DNA from 3 places in the Sporosarcina saromensis genome. Region 3 is predicted to be linked to each of the others. Evidence: riboswitches for the same ligand, from Rfam matches in the RefSeq annotation. Region 3 holds a riboswitch; each other region holds the start of a gene.
The links. Region 3 has a riboswitch for cobalamin ahead of ACVHUV_RS01610 (ribonucleoside-diphosphate reductase subunit alpha). Riboswitches for the same ligand answer to the same signal wherever they lie in the genome.

Region 1 (7,682 bases), 130 kb from region 3:
GCGAATTTTATATAAAATGTTCGTTGCCGTCGTATCGGATGCGTCCCAAAATGTGTTGATTGGAATATGTACCGTTCCGATTGAAACACCGAGCCAGACCGCCACGAGTAATGTGGCGGTGGACACGATGTAGGCAGTGGTTGCTTTATTCACCAAAAGCCTCTGGGTATACTGCTTTCGCTACTTCTTCAAGACCGAGTGCAAGACGTGGACCAGTACGACTCGTCAAGTTTTCATCGACTTGAATGACTTGGTCTTCTTTTACGGCTGTAATGTCACCGAAGCCATCGCGGTTTTTCACGCTTTCGATAATGTCCGGCACATAGCTATACATGACGATAATAACGTCAGGATTTTGGTTGACGATTTCTTCAGGACTGATCATCACCCAACCTTCTTCAGTGACAACGTTTTCCGCACCGATCATGTCCAAGATTTCTTGCATGAACGTGTTTTTACCCGGTGCATAGATGGAAGGTGCATCGGATGTTTCGATAAATACACGCTTTTTGTTTTCAACTTTTTCTGTTTTCTCGATCACTTCAGCGACTTTCGCTTTCATGTCTTCGATAATTGTTGTTGCTTCTGCTGTTTTTCCAGTCGCTTGACCGATTTGTTCGATCGTTGTGTATGTTTCTTCAAAGTTCGTTGCGTTTTTCACGACAAACACTTGAACGCCCGCATCGCGGATTTGTTGTAAGCCTTCTTCACCAGTGCTCAGACCGGATTCGTGTGCGAAGACAACATCCGGTTGCATCGCTACGATTTTTTCGACGTTAAACTCCATGCCGCCGATTTTTTCTTTTTCCAATGCTTCTTCAGGGTAATTATCATAATCGTTGACGCCAATGATTTCTTCGTTCAAACCAAGGGCAAAAAGGATTTCTGTGTTACTTGGCATCATGGACACGATTGTTTTTGGTGCTTCTTCAAACGTGATTTCATTGCCGACAGCATCTGTCAAGGTGACAGGGAATGCTACTTCTTCAGACGCTTCTTGTCCGTCTGCTTGCCCGTTTTCAGTTACAGGCGTTTCCTCTTTTTTCGGCTCGTCCGCTGTACCGCATGCCGCAAGCATGAATGTCGCGAGCACGGCCATGAGTAGTAATTGCAAAAACTTCTTCATTGCTCGTTCCTCCTGTTTTGTCCAAATAAAAATCCCCCGTTTGTCAACGGAGGAATGTGCTCAGTAAAAATCCGGTACGACGTTTCTAACTTGCTTGTACCGATTTTCACCAAACCTATCCTCGTAGGGTACGGGTGATTCATGAAGGCAGGTCTCCTGGCTCGTGCGTAACGCTCGCTGCGCCTTCCCGGAACGATTCCAGTGGCACTTGCAGTTTGCTTGCACATACAGTGGCGGGACCGCGTCGGCATTGAACCGACTTCCCTTTTAACCCCGGCGTTGGAAGCGGGGCACCTTCATGTTTGGGTATGTAATTTTCAATTCTGATTCATTATACTATACATTTCGACAATGTCGAGAGTCCTATTTTTTTGGTGCCTGTCCCCGAAACAATTGTGAATTGTTTCGGGGACCACTAGCGTTGCACCACAGTAAAAAAATAGATGATTTAAATAAAAAATAGAATAAAAGACTTGAAGAACGACAAAAAAACTCCTAATGTAGGTAAGGAAGCGACGACTAAATCAGTTCCCTTACACTACAAAAAGGAGTAAGCCATGAAAAGTGTAAACCCTAATTTAGTCTTTCGTCAACTCTTATCCAATTTACCAGATAGTATTTTAGCTTGTCCTTTAATGAATGGTACGAATAAAATTACTGACTTCTCAATCGTAAAACTCTTTATTATGGCGAATGTTGCACAATGGCATAGTCATCGGGACATTGAAGCAGGAATCCAGTCAGACGAGGCATTTAAGAAAGAGCTTGGAATTGATTTTATCAGCTATTCTACAATTAGCCGTCGTCTGAATGGATTAGATACTGAACACTTAGTTGATCTCTTTAACCGTATTGCACGAAGGTATTGGCAAGTAAAAGGAGTAGCTAAAGGAATAAATTCTAATGTTGGAGTACTAAAAATCATAGATGCAACGTATGGGAAATTACCAAAAAATGCGTTAAACTGGACTGCAGTTTCTAAGGACTCTTGCGGCATTAAATTGCATATACGGGTCGCTTTAGCCTCTGCAAATAGCGTCTATCCAGAGAAAATGATTCCTTCTACTGGGAATATAGCGGACTCCGACGCTGTCAATCATATCATTGATGCTGATGGCGCATTATATGTCATGGATCGTGGCTACGCCCACAAGACAAAGATGGGCGGCTGGATGGAAAGAGGCGTTCAATTTCTCGTGCGTACGCGCAAGAATTTTAGAATGGAAACGCTAGAATCAGAAACGCCAACGCATGATAAGGTCCTTCGCAATGAGTTGGTTTCGATACTCACGCGCGAAGAACCACTGCGCTATATTGAGTTTGTAGATGACAAAGGAACTCACTTTCATCTAATAACCAATCGATTGGAACTGACTGAAGAAGAGATCATGGAAACGTATAAAAACCGTTGGTATATTGAGCTTTTCTTTAAGTGGTTAAAGCAGCATGTCAAGATTGATCATTTGTTTAGCACTTCTCCAGTTGGCATATGGAACCAGATGTACATTGCGCTCATAACAGTGGCATTGGCAGAAATCCTGCGACTCATTCATATGCCTAATCGAACACTTTGGACACTCTTTAGAAACGTCAGGTTGTATGTGTTTAAAACGATTAGAAAACTGTTAAACTACGTCAACCGAAAGCTTAGAAAGAGTAAAGGAAGGCAAAAAGTGTCCAAGGAAGAAGAGAAACCAATAAATTATGGTGAAGACTCTGCCATTGTCGACCCGATAAATAAACAACATTTCATCAAAAAAGAGAAGAAGTTAAAAGCAACAAAGAAAAACAAAGCTAAATAAATTAAATTACAAAAAAAGGGAACTGATTTAACTGTAGACCCCTGTTCCCTTTTTTAAATTTTACCGGAGTACCATAATGTAAAAATATAGATTTTAATGTATTTAGTGTAAACTATGCAACGCTAGTGTTCGGGGACAGGCACCAACACGATTCAAAATATTCGCCCTTCCGTCGTGAAGACGGAAGGGCGAAATGGGGTTACATTTTTTCAGGTGCTGCGACGCCAATGAGTTTGAGGGCGTTGGCGATTGTTGTGCGTGTTGCTGTGATGAGTGCTAGGCGTGCTTCGGATAGATCACGGTTTTCCGGGTCGAGCACTTTTTCCGCATTGTAGAAGCTGTGGAATTCAGCTGCGAGTTCCTGGATATAGACTGTGATCCTGTGTGGTGAGCGTAGTCTTGCTGCATCGCTCACAAGACGTGGGAAGTCACCGATTTTTTTCAACAGTGACAGTTCTTTTTCCGTCTGTAAAAGATCGACGTGATCTGTTGAAGCAGCAAGGTTTGCGTCGCCTGCTTGACGCAAGATGGATGAAATGCGTGCATGTGCGTATTGCGCGTAGTACACCGGGTTTTCGTTCGATTTGGAAATCGCAAGATCTAAATCGAAGTCCATTTGCGCATCGGATGAACGCATTGCGAAGAAATAACGAACAGCATCCAGGCCGACTTCTTCGACGAGTTCACGCAATGTGACCGCTTTGCCGGTACGCTTACTCATTTTAAATTTCTCGCCGTCTTTGTACAGTTGCACCATTTGTGTCACTTCTACTTCAAGCGTGTCGCGGTCGTAGCCTAATGCTTCGATCGCTGCTTTCATACGTGGAATGTAGCCATGGTGGTCTGCTCCCCAAATGTTGATCAGCTTATCGAATCCACGACGCAGCTTGTCTTCATGGTAGGCAATGTCCGGCGTTAAGTACGTGTAGGAGCCGTCATTTTTAATAAGCACGCGGTCTTTGTCATCCCCTAAAGTTGTGGAGCGGAACCAAGTCGCCCCGTCTTCTTCATACACATGCCCATTTGCACGCAATTTGTCGAGTGCAACACCGATTTTCCCATCTGTATAAAGGGATGTCTCAGAGAACCAGTTGTCAAAAGGTACACGGAAGTCTTCCAGGTCCTTTTTCAACTTCCCTAATTCATAATCCAAGCCGTATTTGCGGAAAAAGTCTTGCCGTTCTTGTTCTCCAACATGGACATACTTGTCTCCGAATTCTTCCGCCAATTTCTTCCCAATGTCAATAATGTCTTGCCCGTGGTAGCCGTCTTCAGGCATGTCCTTGTCCATTCCAAGTGCTTGGAAGTAACGTGCTTCCACTGACATCGCCAAGTTGTTCACTTGGTTCCCCGCATCGTTAATGTAATATTCACGTGAGACGTCAAAGCCTGCAAAATCCAAAATATTGCACAATGAATCCCCGATAGATGCTCCGCGTGCATGTCCTAGATGCAAGTCGCCCGTCGGATTTGCCGAAACGAATTCAACTTGGATTTTCTGTTGTTCACCGTAAGTCGAGCGGCCATAATCTTCTTTTTGGGCAAGCACCGTTTTCACGACATCCCCTAAATAATCGCTTTTCAGTCGAATGTTCATGAACCCTGGACCAGCAATCTCTACAGAATTGATGGACGTGGACGATGTATCGAGTTTTTCCAATATGGCTTCCGCGATTGCACGAGGAGGCTTTTTCGCAATTTTTGTGAGCTGCATTGCGATATTCGTCGCATAGTCACCGTTCTCTTTGTTTTTTGGTGTTTCGAGTAGAATGTCCGGGATGTCGGTTGCTTCCGCTAATTCTGCCGCGATGACGGCTTGGTGGAATGCTTCTTTAATTTCTTGTTGGATTTTTTCAACTGCGTTCATGCGTGTCCCTCCGTATATGTAATGAGTAGTTCATGTGTGCCGAGTCGTGCGCCGTCTGCATGCAATTCGTAGTGGGCGGTGAATCGACGATCTGTTACTTCCAGTTTTGTCGTTTTGACGAGTAGGTTAAACGCGACCGGTCCATTGCCGTATGTGCCAGGGCGAATGTCACCTGCTGTGAATGGCAAGCGCATTTGCACAGCACCTTTGCGCATGATGAATGCGTCGTCTTTGTCCAATTTGACGATTGTTTTGACAGGTTCAGCGTGCCCGCTTTCTTCAAATTGCAAATACGTCTTACCCGCTTTTTTTATCAATATCCCCGCTGCTGTTAGTTCGTGCGGCTCTGCTACTTGTCCTTCATGCTGAATGGACGATTGGAGCCGGACGTCTACGGGTTGACCGTCCTTGATTGATTCCACAAGAACACTTCCTTACTCTATCGATTTCTACGTCGTGCTTTTGTTGAGCGTGCTCGTAAATACTATCCATTATAACTTTTTTCCGTTGTCGTTTCCATACATCTACTGATTGGAATGAAAAGTCGTGCTTTTTCATAGGAATGCCGTTTAATCTTCGCCTTGCTGTCGCATACTGACTGCATAAAGATTGGGGGATCGATTGCCAATGAAGAGAGCCGATTTTAAAAAGAAAAGGAAGATGCGCACAGCAACGCGGATGCTACTTCTATTGTCAGTCACAGCGTTGACCGCGTTTTTCACGGTGTTAATTAGTCTTCGTTTGTATGCACAAATAACTGGCGCCCCTTCTTTGAGTGTGCCAAAGGCGAGTGTTTTCCTGGACAACAATGGTCGTCAGATTGGTGATAAGTTTTCAGCAGAGCGCAGGTATTGGGTCAGCTTGGACGACGTGTCGCCGTTTTTAATTGATGCGGTCATTGCAACGGAAGATCGCAATTTTTATGAACATAACGGTTTTGACTATAAAAGAATTGCCGGTGCAATATTAAAAGATATTAAGACGATGAGTAAGGCTGAAGGGGCCAGTTCCATTACCCAACAGTATGCCCGTAATTTGTTTTTGACACACGAAAAATCGTGGAGTCGGAAAATTAAAGAGGCGTTGTATGCATATCGAATGGAGATCTTTTACGAGAAAGATGTCATTTTAGAAGGCTACTTAAACACCGTTTACTTCGGACACGGGATGTATGGTGTCGAGGCGGCGAGCCGGTTTTATTTCGCGAAGGCTGCGAAGGATTTGACGCTTGAGGAAGCGGCAATCATTACGGCGATTGCCAAAGGGCCATCTGTCTATTCGCCCGTCGCCAATCCTGAAAAGTCGAGAGAACGCCAATTGCTTGTTCTTTCATTAATGGAAAACCAGGGTTTCATCACAGAAGTGCAAGAATCACGTGCGAAAGAAACAGCGGTTGCGTTGAAAACGGAAGAATGGGCAGACATGAAACGAGCTGCGCCATATTTTTTGGATGAAGTATGGCGGGAAGCAGAGAAAATATTAAGTAAAAAAGGGCGTTATCCTGCTGAAGGTGGCTGGACAATCCGAACGACTTTGGATCCTCATCACCAACAGACGGCTGAAGAGTACATTGAAAAGTGGATGCCGGAAAACGAATTGCAGCTTGGATTCATTTCCATAGAACCTGAAACCGGTGCAATTACATCGCTCGTCGGCGGGACGAATTATGCGGAAAGTCCCTTTAACCGTGTAACGCAAGCGAAGCGCCAACCCGGATCGGCGATGAAACCGATTTTGTATGCAGCTGCGCTTGAAAGCGGCTATAACCCGTTGACGTTCATGTCGACAGAAAAGACGATCTTTACGTATGATGAAGGACGGTCGACGTATGAGCCGAAAAATGTGAACGGGAAATTTGCCGGACACCCGATTTCATTAGCACAAGCACTTGCCATTTCGGATAATATTTACGCGGTAAAAACGTTGGAAGATATCGGGTACAAAAAATTTAATAAAATGGCGAACCGTTTAGGGATCGACGTCGAATTTCAAGAATCCCCTGCTGTCGCTTTAGGGACGTCGGAAGTGTCCTTGTTGGAAATGACGAATGCCTATAACCGGATTTCATCGGGCGGATTGCTCGTAGAACCGACGACAATCATTTCTATCACAGACTCGGAAGGAAAGACGGTTTATGAACAACCGAAACTCACGACGAAGCGCGCGCTTACTGAACAAGATGCATTTGTCCTGACGCATTTATTGACAGGCATGTTCGACCCGGTGTTCAATGATTACTCGATTGCAACAGGACTGTCCATGCGTTCGAAGCAATCTCGGCCGTATGCAGCGAAATCTGGAACGACGATTTCTGACCAATATTTGATCGGCTACTCCCCTTCCCTCACTGCAGGTATTTGGACGGGCTACGATGTCGGACAGCATTTGACGTCGCTTGAGGATAAAGCGGTATCCAAAAAAATCTGGATTGATTTCATGGAAACGGTACACGCCGGAAAAGCGCCAGAGCCGTTCATTCCACCAAAAGGTGTGAGCAGCGCAATTGTCGATGTACAGACGGGCGGCATCGCAGTCAATGAATGTCCAAAACAGCGGCTTATGTATTTGAAAGACAAGGATTTGCCGCAGCGGTTATGTACGGACAAGAACTTGCGTGAGCAATTGCATGGCGAGGAAGAAGATGCCGATTTTGAACTGTTCCCTTTTTCGTTTTTTGAATGAAGAGCGATAGGACATGATCGTGCACTTCTGGACGGGAATTAACGCAACATAGATTCATCTTTGCAGAATGGTTATACAGCAGGTACAAGTTCCAGTGCTTGCTTACTACCGTTCACAAGGCCAATCAAAAAAGCTTTGCACGCTGAATAATTCAGAAGTGCAAAGCTTTTTTACCGTCGCATGCGACCTATTTCATGCTCGTTCA
Region 2 (7,682 bases), 1.6 Mb from region 3:
ACGAAGCGCCAAATGTTTGTCTATATTGCGTGCTTACTGCCGTTGCCATTTTACTTAGGTTCATTAGGTATGGTGTTTATCATCCTTGCAACGATCTTGAACATCGGTTTCCTTGCTGTATCCATTCGAGGTTTCTTTACAAAAGACGATGATAAATGGGCATATGTCATGTTCATGTATTCAGTTAATTATATTGCGATTCTGTTTTTGTTAATGGTTGCTGTCACATTACCGATCTAATAATGAAGTGTGGAGGATGGGTGCATGAGAAGAAGGACCGTTCGTAAAGAGCAAAATGAACGTTATCGGTTTTCGGATTTTCTGTTAGATGTATTGTTTTTCATCCCAGAACTACTCTTTCTTCCATTTAGACTGCTTGTGTGGTTAGTAAGACCCTTGATTCGCTTTATTGGTGATTTTTGGTGATTATGTTTATAAACCAGTGCTCCTTCTCTTCAATTGTGAGAGAAGGAGCACTTTTTTTAGTTTGAACTTACTGCAGTGAGTTGTTCACGAACTTTTTTCGTTGCTGTTAGCATGTTTTCTAACGAAGCGACTGTTTCTTCTTTTTTTCTTGTTTTTAAGCCACAGTCAGGGTTAATCCAGAACTGTTTCACGTCCAGAACTTCTAGTCCTTTTTCAATGATTTCAACCATTTCTTCTACAGATGGGACACGCGGGCTGTGAATATCGTAAACGCCTAATCCAATTCCTTTGTCATAATGGAACGTGTTAAATGCATGCACAAGTTCTCCATGGCTTCTTGATGTTTCAATGGAAATGACGTCAGCATCTAGTGCACTGATGGAATCGATGAAATGATTGAAATCACAATAGCACATATGGGTATGGATTTGTGTCGTATCTTGGACGGTAGTAGTGGAAATACGGAAAGCATTTACAGCCCAATCCAAGTATTCATTCCATTCGTCCTTCTTCAACGGTAAACCTTCTCGTAGTGCAGGCTCATCGACTTGAATCATATGAATACCTGCTGCTTCTAACGCTTCAATTTCTTTTCGTAGGGCAAGAGCGATTTGGTACGTCACATCTTTAAGGGAAAGATCGTCACGTACAAATGACCAGTTCAACATTGTAACAGGGCCTGTCAGCATCCCTTTCATCGGCTTGTCCGTAAGAGATTGCGCATAGACCGATTCTTTGACAGTCATTGGTTCGACAAATGCAATATCTCCATAAATGATTGGCGGTTTTACACAACGGGATCCATAGGAAACGACCCAAGCTTTTTCTGTAAATACATAGCCGTCCAACTTTTCGCCGAAGTACTCGACCATATCTGTCCGTTCAAATTCACCGTGTACAAATACGTCTAGGCCAATCTTTTCTTGGATGTCGACCCATTGTTTAATTTCATCGAATACGAAATCACCATACTGTTGCTCCGTAATTTCACCTTTGCGCCATTTCGTACGCGTTGCACGCACTTCAGGTGTTTGAGGAAAACTTCCAATAGTAGTTGTCGGCAATAAAGGTAAGTTAAATGCTTCTTCTTGTTTTACACGACGCTCTGCAAATGGTGTAGGGCGTTTACTTGGTACGTTGCCGATATTGTTGACGGCTTGCAAAACATCTTGGCGATTGCGAGCGGGTAATTGAGCAAGCTGTTCACATGCGTCAACACTTTCACGAAGTTCATGAACAATAGCGTCGGCTCCTTCGCGAACAGCTTTTACAAGAGTTGATACTTCAACAATTTTTTCATCTGCGAAAGCAAGTGCCGTTTTAATGGTCGAGTCCAATTTTTGCTCGGATGCAATTGTCACAGGAACGTGTTGCAAGCTACAAGAAGGTTGAATCCATACATTTTCAACTGACACATGTTGCTGAAGTGTATCTAATAACGCCAATTTGTTTTGCAAGTTTGCGCGCCAAATGTTTCGACCGTCAATCACACCTGCTCCAAATACTTTATCAGCAGGGAAGCCATGCGCCTCTAGACTCTTTTGATTGTTTTTCATTCCGTGTACAAAATCCAAGCCAATCCCATCAACCGGAAGGGCAATTGTCTCTTCGTACCATTCAACTGAATCGAAGTACGTTTGAATGAATAACTTACTATGCGTGACCGCTTTTCGAAGTTGTGAATAGATTTCATGAACGGTTTTCATTTCATCCTGTGTAATAGTAGTGGAAAGGATCGGCTCATCCAATTGGATCCACTCGACTCCTTCCGCTTGCAATTCTACAAGTACTTTTTCGTAGAGTGGTAGTAATTGAAGTAAGAAAGCTGGAATATCTTTTGTCTCATAACCTTTAGAAAGCTTTAGGAATGTATACGGTCCAATGAGTACCGGCTTTCCTTCAATGCCAAGCTCTTGTTTTGCTTCACGGTAGTCGATGAGGGGCTTGTTTTCGGTTACAGCTAGTTTGCGACCTTCATATTCAGGGACAATATAGTGATAGTTTGTATCAAACCATTTTGTCATTTCGCACGCAACTGTAGACGCGTTGCCACGTGCCATTGAGAAATATGTAGATAAAGGAACTTGCCCGCCATTCCAGCCGTAGCGTTCAGGAATCATCCCGAACATAACTGCTGTATCCAACACACGATCATAGAGCGTGAAGTCGCCAACGGGGATGAGGTCAATGCCGCTCTCTTTTTGTTTTTGTAAACGGGAAAGACGAATGTCTTTTGTTACCTGCAACAATTGCTCTTCACTTGTTTTGCCTGCCCAGAATGATTCTAACGCTCTCTTCCACTCACGGTTTTCACCGATATACGGATAGCCGATTGTACTACTAATTACTGTCATCTGTCTCGTCTCCTTCAATTTTGGAATTTTGTGCATAAAAAAATACATTTCTACGGAATGTTAGAAATGTACGTGTAGCCCGATTTCCGGGTAAATGCATGCTGAAAAAGCACGCAATTCATTTGCGTATCGTCTAACACCTCCCCATTCACCGTAGGTTAGCAGCGTTGTTCAAATAGGCTGGTATCTGGCTTCGGCAATATGCCGTTACAGTGGCGGGACCGCGCCGGATTGAGCACCGGCTTCCCATTTAAGATCTGACCAAAATCAGACCACCTATTTCCATAGCTATTAGATTAGTAGTGATGCCTAAAGTTAGCATAGTAAAAAATATCTGTCAACTAAAGATTCGGATTTAGGAGAATTGCTAGAGGACTGTTAGGTAGAGATTGTTAGGTTGTAAACGCTTACTAGAATGCGAAATATCTTTTACTAGCACCTACTCATTTGGCATAGAGTAAAGAAACTGAATGAAGAAGGGAGAAGTTCGTTGTATCATCAGAACGTTTTTCGCCAACCGGTAAGGAAGATAACAGTCGTCGGTAATGGGCAAGTTGCTGTTGAACCAGACGTAGCAACTATTCAATTTGAAGTGCGTACTGTAGACGAGCAAGTCCGTGTAGCACAAGAAGAAAATGCCGCAATCATGAATCAAGTGATCCAATCGTTCGTACAACTAGGCATTCCTCGAGCGAATATACAAACCGTTTCATATACGATCTATCCAAAATATGATTACGTCGACGGGGAACAAGTATTTAGAGGATATGAAGTAAACAACGCCATTTCTGTGAAATTAACGAATATTGATCAAGTTGGCATTGTCATCGATACAGCGGTTGCGAACGGTGCAAATCGTGTTTCAAGCATCCAATTCAGCGTCGAAGATCCATCAATGTATGAACAAGAAGCCATTGTAGCTGCTTTGCAAGATGCACAGACGAAAGCCCAAACTATCGCAAATTCTATGCAACTGGCCGTTCCTCCTCAGCCAATAAGAATTGTAGAGGAAGTGAATCGTGTAAGTCCTACTCCGTATTATTCTGTCGCCGCAGAAAAATCAACAACACCCATTGAGAAAGGACAGTTAGTCATTACAGCGACGATGCGCGTTGACTATTCGTTTTAATTAATGCCGAATTCGTCAGGAGGGATTCGGCTTACTTTTACTGTTTTACTAGAATAAGCAGGCTTTTTGACAGACTTTGTAGAATGTAGAGATAGGTGAGAAAATTGAGGGGGGAAGTCTATGAATTATGTCGTTCAACAGATTGAGAACTTGCGCACGATTGATATTTCAAGGCTTGTGAAAGAAAGCGAAGATGAAGGATATCGTTTTGTTACTCGTTTAGTGAACGATTATGAAGACAGTTCAAATACATTCGACGAACGAGGGGAAGGGCTGTTTTGTGTTCAAAACAATACAGGTGAAGTCGTCGCTATCGGAGGCATCAATCAATCTCCTTTTTCAGAAAATCACGAGGTAGCTCGATTACGGAGATTTTATGTGTTACAAGCATATCGACGTCAGGGTGTCGGTACGTTGCTTCAAAACGCGATCATCAATCATGCCAAGAAGCACTTTAAAGAGATTACCGTTCGGACAGAATCAGCGAAAGCAGACGCATTTTATCGTGCATGTGGTTTTTCGTTCGATGATTCCGCTTCAGAAACGACGCACATTTTAAATTTTGATGATAAGGAATGAATGAAGTGATGGACTTTGAAGAATATGGTAATGAAAACGCACCTCTCCTGCTCTTTTTGCACGGGGGAGGTGTAGGGGGGTGGATGTGGGATAAGCAAATTGACGATTTCAGTCACTACCATTGTATCGTACCAACCCTTCAAGGACATGGAGTTAGAAGGAATGAAGAAGAATTTTCAATTCGGGGAAATGCAGAAGAGATGATTGACTTAATCAAAGAAAAGGGAGCTGGCAAGGACGTACATATTATTGGCTTTTCAATTGGTGCTCAAATCTGTTTAGAGATGATTGATCTTGCGCCGACTCTTATTACGTCAGCAGTTATCAACAGTGCGACAGTCATCCCAATGAAATTTGTACAACCTTTAATTGCCCCGACAATCCTACTAACTTTTCCGTTGGTCAAAAGCCGATCATTTGCGAAAGTTCAAGCAAAGCAGCTATATATGGATGGAGAATACTTCGAAAAATACTATGAAGACAGTGTGAAACTGAAACCATCAACGCTTATCCAAATGTTAAAGGAAAACATGTCATATGCACTTCCAGAAAATCGATCTAATAGTACAGTGAGAATTTTAGTGACAGTTGGTGAAAGAGAGACGAGAATACTAAAGAAATCGGTCAAACAAATCGTCGAACACTATGTAAACTGCAAAGAACTCTTTATTCCAAATATGGGACATGGTTTTCCAGTCGCACAACCTCAACTTTTCAATGAGGTTGTGGAGAAATGGATAACAAAAGGTAACGTACATAAGTTGTAAATGGGGGAATTACGTTGAAGAAATGGGAAGTATTAAACTCGGAGAACGTCTATCAATCACCATTTGGTAATTTACGGAGAGATACGTGCCAAATGCCGGACGGAACGATCATTCAAGATTATTATGTGAACGAATATGCAGATTGGGTAAATGCAATCGTCCTAACGAAGGAAAATGACATCATTCTCGTCGAGCAATACCGTCATCCTGGTGGAGATATATTCTTGGAAATCCCTGCAGGCAAAGTTGAAGAAGGGGAAACGTATGCGGAAGGAATTGTACGTGAGTTGCGCGAAGAGACAGGATATGTTTCTATGCAACAACCTATTCTATTAGGGGAATTCCTGGTGAATCCAGCGACGCAGACGAATAAAGTAATCACCTTTTTAATCAAAGATGCTTACTATGCGTTTGAGCAAGACTTGGATGAAACGGAAGTAATAGATGTAAAAAGGTATCCTTTTGAAAGTGTTGAAAAGATGATTCGAGAGAGACAAATTACGCAATTGTTTTCGGTAAGCGCATACTATCTAGCTAAGAATTATATAGAAATGAACAAAGGTACTCAACAGGAGGAAAAAGTCTATTGAGTCAACAGCATGTACTAGTTATCGGTGGGACTGGAATGTTAGCTGGCGTAAGCCGCTATTTAGCGAAAGAAGGATGCATCGTTTCAGTTATTGGCAGGACTATTTTAAAATTAGACCAGCTAATAGAGGATTGTCCACCTCATTCAATCTATCCTATTCAAGCGGATTACAATACGAATGAAATTTTCACAAAAGTAATAGATGCCATAAAGAATCGGGGACCCTTTAGTGTAATCGTCAGTTGGACGCCGAATTATCAAACACTTGAAAGGATTTGTGAATTGAATGAACAGGAAAATACCTTTCGACTAATCCATGTTAAAGGGAGCAGAAGGTATTTTGATGATGAAGAAATACGCATTCCACTTAATTGTAATTATGAAAAGGTATTTTTAGGATTCGTGATGGAAGCCGGAAACACCAGATGGCTGACGCATGAAGAAATAGCTGATGGTGTTATCCAACAAATGTTAGCACCAATTGAAGATCGGATTGTTGGTCAATTACATCCTTATAGTCAACGGCCAAGCTAGAAAGGTGGAAAATGCTTGCTGAAACGAAAATATGGAAGCCGGTATGATTGGAAGCGTATTGCGAAAAAAAGATATACAGAATCGTATAAGACCTCTCCACAATTTACAGGGTATATTAGTTTATTTACAATGTGCGAAGTGGTTGAACCTCTCAACATGACTTACAAAGAGAGGACTGTTTGTATTGCGGATAAGGGATACAGTTGGTTGCAACATTTCCCTGAAGGTAAGCGCTATTCTGTAACGACTGTCTTTAATGCTGAAAATCAAATCGTTCAATGGTATATCGATATTTGTAAACAAAATGGTTATTGTAGTGTGAACGGTCCCTGGATGGATGACTTATATTTAGATTTAATTGTCTTGCCAACAGGTGAAATAATAGAGAAAGATCAAGAAGAACTAGACGCAGCGTTAAATGCTCGAATTATTTCCAAACAAGATTACTTGCAAGCTTGGACTGACTTTAGTGAATTAAAAACGATGATTATAGATGATCAATTCGCCCTTCTTGAAATGACCACAACGCATTTTGATGAGCTTTCTATGGGAATTGTGGATGGACAAGAGATTCCCTACTTGCCAATGAAAGAAGGGTAACTATTCGGCAGAAGAAGTAAAGGAAGTGTATTGAATGAATAACGTTAAAAGAGCACTTCAATACCGTGATGAAGGAAAATTGCAGGAATCCAATGAATTGCTTCTTAAACTAGTAGTAAATGATCCGAATAACGCGGAATTGAATTACCAATGCGCTTGGAGTTTTGATGTGCTCGGTGAGGAAGCGAAAGCCGTACCTTATTATGAGAAAGCACTTGAAATTGGATTGAATGATTCGGATACGTTAGGTGCAACCATTGGACTTGGCAGTACATACCGAACGCTTGGCCAATATAAAAAATCGAAGTTAGTTTTCGAAAAGGGAATTGACCGCTTTCCTCACAACAATGCATTGAAAACATTCTACTCAATGACGTTGTACAATTTAGGCGAGAACAAAAAAGCAATGGAAATTCTTCTTACTTGTATCGTGGAGACTACAAATGACACAGATATAGCACTTTATAAGAGAGCTATTGGTTTCTACGCGGACAAACTGGATAAGACGTGGTAATGAAATTATAGGCATACTAATTGCCAAAAAGGACTGATTCGCTTGAATGAAAGATTTACTATTCTTGAAAGTGAAAGAGAGAAAGTATTAAAAAATTACTTTAAACAAGGCGTTGATGGACCGCTCGATATATTTCCAAGTAAAGACAAACGGAAATTTATAATTGCGCAAGAACTAATTAAACGGTTTC
Region 3 (7,682 bases):
TTTCTTCGCCTTTAAAATGTTGGATAATCTCCGGTTCATCTATATACCATGTTGCATCGGGGGTGTTAAAACTCGAGTTTAGCTTCATGATTACAAGTTCATCCTCTTGCTGAACAATCATCGCAGGATAGCCTTTCACTAACTCTTCTGGATCATGAGGTTGGAGGTTATTGCATTCCTTTCCTTCTTCTTCCCAACAAGATTTATCACGTATTGCATAAGTGGCCCCACCCTCTTCCTCTGGATCTTTAATACCGACAAAAATCTCAGGTCTTTCTAACGTTTCACTGAGTGTCTGCTCTGTATCTCCAGGCAATTTTGCTTCGCCTTCGTCATTGGGTGAGCATCCGAAAAGAAGGAGGAATAAGGATACCATTAACAAAAAAACCTTATAGCTCATTTTAAAAATCTCCTTTTTTGTAATTAATAGTAATATGGTAACATAAGTAAGAGTTTATTATCAATAAAATTATGATAAATCAAAAAATATATTTGATAGATAATGAGTTTCCAATTTGCGAACGCTCTGTTTTAGGAGCGGTTGTTTGTTTGGGATAAAATCGTCGCCTAAAAACTGGGCGAGTGGTGATAAAGAGAGGTTAAGCGGTGATAAAGTGCTGATAAGCGTTGATAAACGGTCTACAAGCGGTGATAAAGTGCCGATGAGCGGTGATAAATCCTATTGAACCGGTGATAACGGGAAAAAGTTGTTTCTGGGCAGGGGTTGAAGTTGAATTACAGCTGAAAACAGGCGAATCGGTGGTAAAGTGGTTGGAATCGGTGATAACAGCTCGAGAATCGGTGATAACGCCGTTAGAATCGGTGATAACACGCTCCGAATCGGTGATAAACCCGTTTGAACCGGTGATAACGGGAAAAAGGTTGTTTCTGGGCAGAGGTTGAAGTTGGAATTCTACTGAAAACAGGCGAATCGGTGGTAAAGTGCTTAGAATCGGTGGTAAACCCGTCCGAATCGGTGGTAACTGCTCATGAACCGGTGAGAACGGGAAAACTCCCTATTATTAAGCACAATCTCCTTTAATCCCCTCGCCGCTCGACAATTTCCGAGCCGACCATTTACCCATAATAAAACTCCCAAATCTCCACCAAAAAAATAGGTCAAATCCACCTTATTATTTTCATACATGTTCTTTGCTTCAAAAGTAACTTCTACAAAATTCAACAAAAAATATACGTTCCCCTTATGAATCGATTCGTTACGACTATTCCTCATTTACAATTTCTGTTTCTATTAATCATCTTCCCTAAAATCCTACTGCCCTTTTGAAAGTTTGAAATTCAATTATAACTTTTTAGCTATTTACGATTAGAACACAACATGTTAGGGTAGTTAAAGAGAAAAGAACACTATATATAGTATTTGCGATGAAATGGTACCAAGTTCGGTTTAATAGGGAATCCGCTAGTCGGAGCTGTCCCCGCAACTGTGAACGTAGACGACCGCCTCATGACCACTGTGACAAGCACGTTGCGGGAAGGGGAGACGGAAGGATGAAACGTCAGCCAGTAGACCTGCCATTCATCGTCGAGCGACACTTTCTTCGGGGGTTGAGAAGTGGAAGTGAATCCGTGTAATGCTTATATGTAAGCATTGTTCCGATTTGTTTCTACAACTTACAACAAAGCGATGACTCCTTGGGAAGGTTGACTCATGGCTTTTTTTATTTTTAATTAACACTTAAATTCTTTAATTCCCGGCAACGCCGGTAACTAGTATAGAAGGAGCGGGATTATTTTGACAATCATGCGTGAACAGACAAGCGGAGCTGATCTGCTGGACAAGCTGCAAGCCGAATTCGGAACGGAGAAATTACAACCATTACTGCTAGCGAGCGAACGTTGGAACGAGCGTCATCCGGAAGCGAGCCGTTCGGAATGGGCGAAAGCGATGATTCTGGAGTGCTTGAGCAATATTGATGAGGCGTCTTCTTATTGGACATTCGTCGCGGCACGCATTTATTTAGATGATGTGTATGCACGCCAAACACAAGCGCGTGGTGTCGAAGTGTATACAGATTTCGCGAAAAATGTCGAAAAACTGGTGCAACAAGGTTTGTACACACCTGTACTGACAGAAAAATATTCACATGATGAGTTGAATGAGCTCGGTCGTTTCCTTGAACCGGAGCGGGACAAGCTATTTACATATATCGGGCTAAAGACACTGATGGATCGCTATGCGGCAGTGAATTTTGATAAACAACCGGTCGAGTTGCCACAAGAACGTTGGATGATCATTGCCATGACGCTAATGCAAAACGAAACGGACAATCGTCTAGGGAAAATTGCTGAAGCGTACTGGGCGATGAGCAATTTGTACATGACCGTTGCAACACCTACTTTGTCGAATGCAGGGAAGCCACATGGTCAGCTATCAAGCTGTTTCATCGACACGGTTGATGATTCCTTACAAGGTATTTATGACAGCAACACGGACATTGCCAATTTGTCGAAATATGGCGGTGGAATTGGTGTATATATGGGGAAAGTCCGTTCACGTGGGTCCTCTATCCGTGGGTTCAAAGGAGCATCCAGTGGTGTGCTTCCATGGATTAAACAACTGAACAATACTGCAGTTAGTGTCGATCAGCTTGGCCAACGCCAAGGTGCGATCGCAGTGTATCTTGACGTGTGGCACAAAGACATTTTCACATTCCTTGACCTGAAACTGAACAACGGGGATGACCGTCTGCGCGCGCATGATATTTTTACAGGCGTTTGTATGCCGGATATTTTCATGGAACAAGTGGAAGCGCGTGCCGAGTGGCATTTATTCGACCCGCACGAAGTCCGTACAGTGATGGGGTATTCGCTCGAAGATTTCTATGACGAGTCAAAAGGGCAAGGCAGTTTCCGCGAAAAATATGAGGAATGTGTCAACCATCCTTCATTGACGAAAGAGACAGTTCCTGCGATTGAAATTATGAAGCGCATCATGCGTAGCCAACTGGAAACAGGGACGCCATTCATGTTTTATCGTGATGAAGTAAACCGGGCGAACCCGAACAAACACGAAGGTATGGTGTACTCGAGTAACCTTTGTTCAGAAATCATGCAAAATATGAGTGCGACGCAATTTGAGTCCGTAACGCTCGAAGATGATATTGTCGTCACACGTTCAAAACCAGGCGATTTCGTCGTTTGTAACTTGTCTTCAGTTAACCTTGGTCGTGCTGTACCGGCTGACGTTTTGGAAAGATTGATTACGATTCAAGTGCGCATGCTTGATAATGTCATTGATTTGAATAAAATTCCGGTTGTCCAAGCGCAACGGACGAATTCCCGTTACCGTGGAATCGGACTTGGAACATTCGGTTGGCACCATTTGTTAGCATTGAAAAATATTCAATGGGAATCCGATGAAGCAGTGGCGTACGCGGATGAACTCTATGAAAAAATCGCCTTCTTGACGATTAAAGCTTCAATGGAATTGGCGAGTGAAAAAGGGGCTTATCCATTGTTTGAAGGCTCTGATTGGCACACTGGTTCTTATTTCGAAAGACGCGATTACCAATCGGAAGAATGGCAGGAGCTACGTGCGAATGTCGCAGCAAACGGGATTCGAAACGGCTATCTGATGGCGGTTGCGCCGAATAGCTCAACTTCGGTCATCGCAGGTTCGACAGCTTCCATCGACCCGATTTTCAAGCCGTTTTATCACGAGGAGAAAAAGGATTACAAGTTACCGGTCATTGCACCGGATTTGGACCACAACACGTACGATGTGTACCGCCGCTCCGCGTATATTGTGGACCAACGTTGGTCGATTAAGCAGAATGCGGCTCGACAACGTCATGTCGACCAATCCATTTCGTTTAACGTGTACGTGCCGAACAACATCCGTGCGTCCGTCTTGCTCGATTTGCATATGCAAGCTTGGAAGTCCGGCATGAAAACGACCTATTATACACGTTCGACGGCTTCCGACATTGAGGAGTGCGAATGGTGTCATTCCTAATTGCGTATGCTTCGTGGAGCGGCAATACGCAAGAAGTGGCGGAACTAGTAGAGGAAACGTTGCTGCGTGAAGGAATGGATGTGACTGTGCATCGGATTGGTTTAGGGCCTGTACCAGATCCCCGCCAATTCGATGCGATAATCGTCGGTTCATTCACATGGGATAAAGGGGCGACGCCGGACGAAGTGAAAGATTTTGTCTTGGACGTCGGATATAAGCCGGACAATGTATACGTATTTGGAACGGGTGATACGCAGTTTGGCGGAGACGACCTGTTTTGCAATGCTGCAGTGAAGCTCGCGAAGTTTTACGCGTCACGCATGGCTCCCCTGAAAATTGAACAAAGTCCACGTGGCGCGCAAGAACAGACCGTCATTGACTGGGCGAAAGGAGTTTTACAACAATGGAAACACTCACACGCGTTAAAGTGCTGAATCCAGCAAATCCAAATAAATCAACAGCGATTTTTGGTGGAAAAGCGAGCGGCATCCTGAATTGGAATGACCTTGCACATCCACATTTCTATACATTACGACAAAAAATCCGTTCACTATTTTGGACGGCGAATGAAGTCGATATGACACAAGATGTTAAGCAGTTCGGCAACTTATCGAAAGCCGAGCAGGAAGCATTTTTGAAAATTATCGGTTTGCTGGCGACACTTGACGGACCGCAAACGGTCATTGCGATGAAAATTGCAGACTTTGCAACTGATCCTTCGGTAAAATCGATCATGGCAACAATTGCCGATCAGGAAAGTGAGCACAACCACAGTTATGCTTACGTGTTATCATCCGTCACGACATTGGACAAGCAGATGGCTTCATTTGAAATGGGACGTAGCGATGAAGTGCTCATGAAGCGAAACGAACGGATTGTCGACATTTACAACGAATTCGCAGAGAATCCGACGATTGAAACTGTCTTAAAGGCGATGGTCTATACGACGCTATTGGAAGGCCTATTCTTCTATAGTGGCTTTGCGTTTTTCTACAATCTTGCACGACACCAGAAGATGGTCGGAACGTCTACTATGATTTCGTATATTAATCGCGACGAGTTACAGCACGGAAAAGCAATTAGTGACATTTTCCGCGCAACCCTTGCCGAAAATCCTGCCTACAATACAGAAGAATTTACGGAATGGATTTACGACCAATTCCGCCACTCCGTTGAACAGGAAATCATCTGGAGTAACTATGTGCTAGGTGGAATCGAAGGGATCGACTTGGACGAAATGGCTGGCTACGTCAAATACCGAGCAAACAAAATGTTGCGTATGCTCGGACTAAGCGAAATCTATCCAGCGTACACGGATAACCCGATGAAGTGGATCCGCGCGTATGTCGATAGTTTTGACGATACAAAAACCGATTTCTTTGAGCAAACATCGAGACAGTATGTGAAGACAAGCGATTTGAACGGGTTTGATGATTTGTAAGGTAGAGTATAGTGACTAGTAGGGAAGGACACCTTTTCGATGTGGGAAGGGGTCCTTCTTTTTTGTGTGCAAATTGAGGCTAGTTAATGAAGATTTAAAGGGCGAATCTCAATTAACAGGAAATGGATCTATATGATAAACTATCAATACCAACAATTAGGAGGAAAGAGAGATGGAAATCTACTTTTTAGGGGCAATTGCACTCGTCGCAGTGTTTTTTGTCATTACGTATGCTGTTCGAATAGGCATTGATACGTCTAAGCAAATGCAAGCCATTAGAAGGGAAATGATTGCACTGAGGAATCAGATAAAACGACTAGAAGAAGACAAATGAGCTCGTATCGTTCGTCGTAAGAAGCAGACGACATGTAATGTCGATAAATGTCGAAGTATAAAGAAGGAGAACAGCAAACCGCGTGAAATGGATATAAGAGGCTATTTTTCACGCGATTTGATGATTGAAGGAAATGATTAATTAAAATAGGTAGCTTCGTTTGGACGATTTTCCAACATCTTGATTAAATTTAACAGTAACCGTTTCTCCATCTCTCCACGTAAATACAATGGATGCCATTTACCAAGTGCATGATGTGCATCGTGCAACTTGCCAATTGCACCGTTTAGATCGCCTTGTCGATACAATTGTAGCGCCTGTCGTTTGAAGTCGATCACTTTGTCGACTTTACTGATTGATTGGAGAAGTGCTTCGACTCCTGGATGACTTGTCAGCTTTCCTTCGAACAACAAAGCTGTCGTAAAAGTAATTGCAGCCATATCAGCATAATAGTCAGGTTTGTTGACGGCTAGATTGTCAATAACCGGTTGCGCAAGGGCGGTTACGCGGCTTGCTTCATTCGGAAAATAGTAATACCCGATCGTTTGCAAGTAGATTTTACTCATAGGGTCGTCGGATTGAACGAGTAATTCTAGTTTCTGAATGAATGCTGGTGACCACTCCTTCACGTCTTCCACTTGCAAACTTTTCGTCGCCATGGTATACCCCGTAAGCATGACGGTATCTTGCTCTGTTTTCAGCTTTTGTAAGACCAACCCATCCGTCATGACGCTGCTTGCCATAGCAGGCTTCAAGTTCATTGTGCCTAACAGAATGTTTAGTAGACCAAAGATAAGAAAGAATGGCTCGTGCCACGTGAAGAAAGCAAGCGCGAGTGAAAGGGCACCTAGCACAATGTTTGTGATAGGTCCCCCATAGACATAACGAATGAGTTTTTTACGCATAATGTGCTTATCCAACTGTTCAGGAAATACCATCATGGCTCTGCCTAAGTACCCAAGAACCGAGGGGACGAGATGGAAATACAACTTTCCTTTATACCGTTCGATGACGAATGGGCCGACACTTAGATTGAGTAACTGCATCCCTTGGCCACGCCCTGCGATGAAGTGTCCCATTTCGTGCAATAAAATGCCAAGAAAGATGCTGGCAAAAAGACTTACAATGACGACTGCCGCTGATCGGATGGACCACGGTTCTGGGTAGATGATGAAGTAAAGGACTGCCAAAAACCCAATCAATCCACCAACCATAAAGGCCGACAAATTTTTCAAAATAAACACCTCAGATTAGTTAAAAACAGTTTTGTAAATGAACACGAGAAGAACAGCGATGCAAAAGCTTATGAATAGCTTTATAACTTGTTTCATCTTAATCTATCATCCTTTTTCTGTAAATGATATTGGTTACAATGAAAGACACAACGACCCATGCAGCGATGATTCCTAATTCAACAAGTACATCACCGAAACTACCGCCAGCTTCCACTTTTGTCGCTAATTCAATGAGTTGGATGTTCGGCAAGTACAAAGTGAATTTCAAAATTGGATAACTATCCGCTAATTGTGTAATAAACGATCCAAGCGAAAAGATGAGAATGACAGGCATCACAATCAATGAAGCTTCCATTACCGATTTTGAATAGAGACCTAGAATGGTTCCGATCGCGATGTAAAATAAAGAAGATAACACGACAGCAACAACGATGACTGCTGTATCAGCCGGTTGGTATCCGGATAAATACGAAGTTAGCACAATGACGCCCAACGTCAAAATGAAACTAAGCAAACTTTTTCCACCAATAATCTCCATTGTACTAGCTGGCGATAGCATCAGTCCGCGCAATGTATTCTTTTCTTTTTCTTCAGCAATTAAACAACATTGGACGAAAGTTGCTACCATTGCCATTGCTAAGTTGATTAATAAATAATGAGAGGTGAGATCTTCCACACCTGCACGTCCATACA

Region 1: linked by a shared signal. The riboswitch ahead of ACVHUV_RS00950 (ABC transporter substrate-binding protein) and the one ahead of ACVHUV_RS01610 (ribonucleoside-diphosphate reductase subunit alpha) in region 3 are both predicted to bind cobalamin.
Region 2: linked by a shared signal. The riboswitch ahead of metE (5-methyltetrahydropteroyltriglutamate--homocysteine S-methyltransferase) and the one ahead of ACVHUV_RS01610 (ribonucleoside-diphosphate reductase subunit alpha) in region 3 are both predicted to bind cobalamin.

What each region holds. Positions count from the first base shown of each region.
Region 1 covers NZ_CM142738.1:229,082-236,763, forward strand. The annotation lists gene ACVHUV_RS00945 (FecCD family ABC transporter permease) at 1-153, opposite strand, end outside; gene ACVHUV_RS00950 (ABC transporter substrate-binding protein) at 146-1,126, opposite strand; cobalamin riboswitch at 1,256-1,439, opposite strand; gene ACVHUV_RS00955 (IS4 family transposase) at 1,684-2,928, shown strand; gene argS (arginine--tRNA ligase) at 3,128-4,795, opposite strand; gene ACVHUV_RS00965 (YwiB family protein) at 4,792-5,217, opposite strand; gene ACVHUV_RS00970 (transglycosylase domain-containing protein) at 5,423-7,477, shown strand.
Region 2 covers NZ_CM142738.1:2,002,072-2,009,753, forward strand. The annotation lists gene cyoE (heme o synthase) at 1-240, shown strand, start outside; gene ACVHUV_RS09990 (hypothetical protein) at 265-426, shown strand; gene metE (5-methyltetrahydropteroyltriglutamate--homocysteine S-methyltransferase) at 483-2,780, opposite strand; cobalamin riboswitch at 2,942-3,075, opposite strand; gene ACVHUV_RS10000 (SIMPL domain-containing protein) at 3,271-3,909, shown strand; gene ACVHUV_RS10005 (GNAT family N-acetyltransferase) at 4,030-4,488, shown strand; gene ACVHUV_RS10010 (alpha/beta fold hydrolase) at 4,485-5,255, shown strand; gene ACVHUV_RS10015 (NUDIX hydrolase) at 5,270-5,845, shown strand; gene ACVHUV_RS10020 (Rossmann-fold NAD(P)-binding domain-containing protein) at 5,842-6,378, shown strand; gene ACVHUV_RS10025 (ribonuclease FAU-1 family protein) at 6,394-6,978, shown strand; gene ACVHUV_RS10030 (tetratricopeptide repeat protein) at 7,013-7,492, shown strand; gene ACVHUV_RS10035 (DUF2087 domain-containing protein) at 7,535-7,682, shown strand, end outside.
Region 3 covers NZ_CM142738.1:356,283-363,964, reverse strand. The annotation lists gene ACVHUV_RS01620 (hypothetical protein) at 1-400, opposite strand, end outside; gene ACVHUV_RS01615 (hypothetical protein) at 546-686, shown strand; cobalamin riboswitch at 1,376-1,555, shown strand; gene ACVHUV_RS01610 (ribonucleoside-diphosphate reductase subunit alpha) at 1,766-3,979, shown strand; gene ACVHUV_RS01605 (flavodoxin) at 3,964-4,413, shown strand; gene ACVHUV_RS01600 (ribonucleotide-diphosphate reductase subunit beta) at 4,383-5,420, shown strand; gene ACVHUV_RS01595 (hypothetical protein) at 5,593-5,754, shown strand; gene ACVHUV_RS01590 (M50 family metallopeptidase) at 5,892-6,989, opposite strand; gene ACVHUV_RS01585 (ABC transporter permease) at 7,087-7,682, opposite strand, start outside.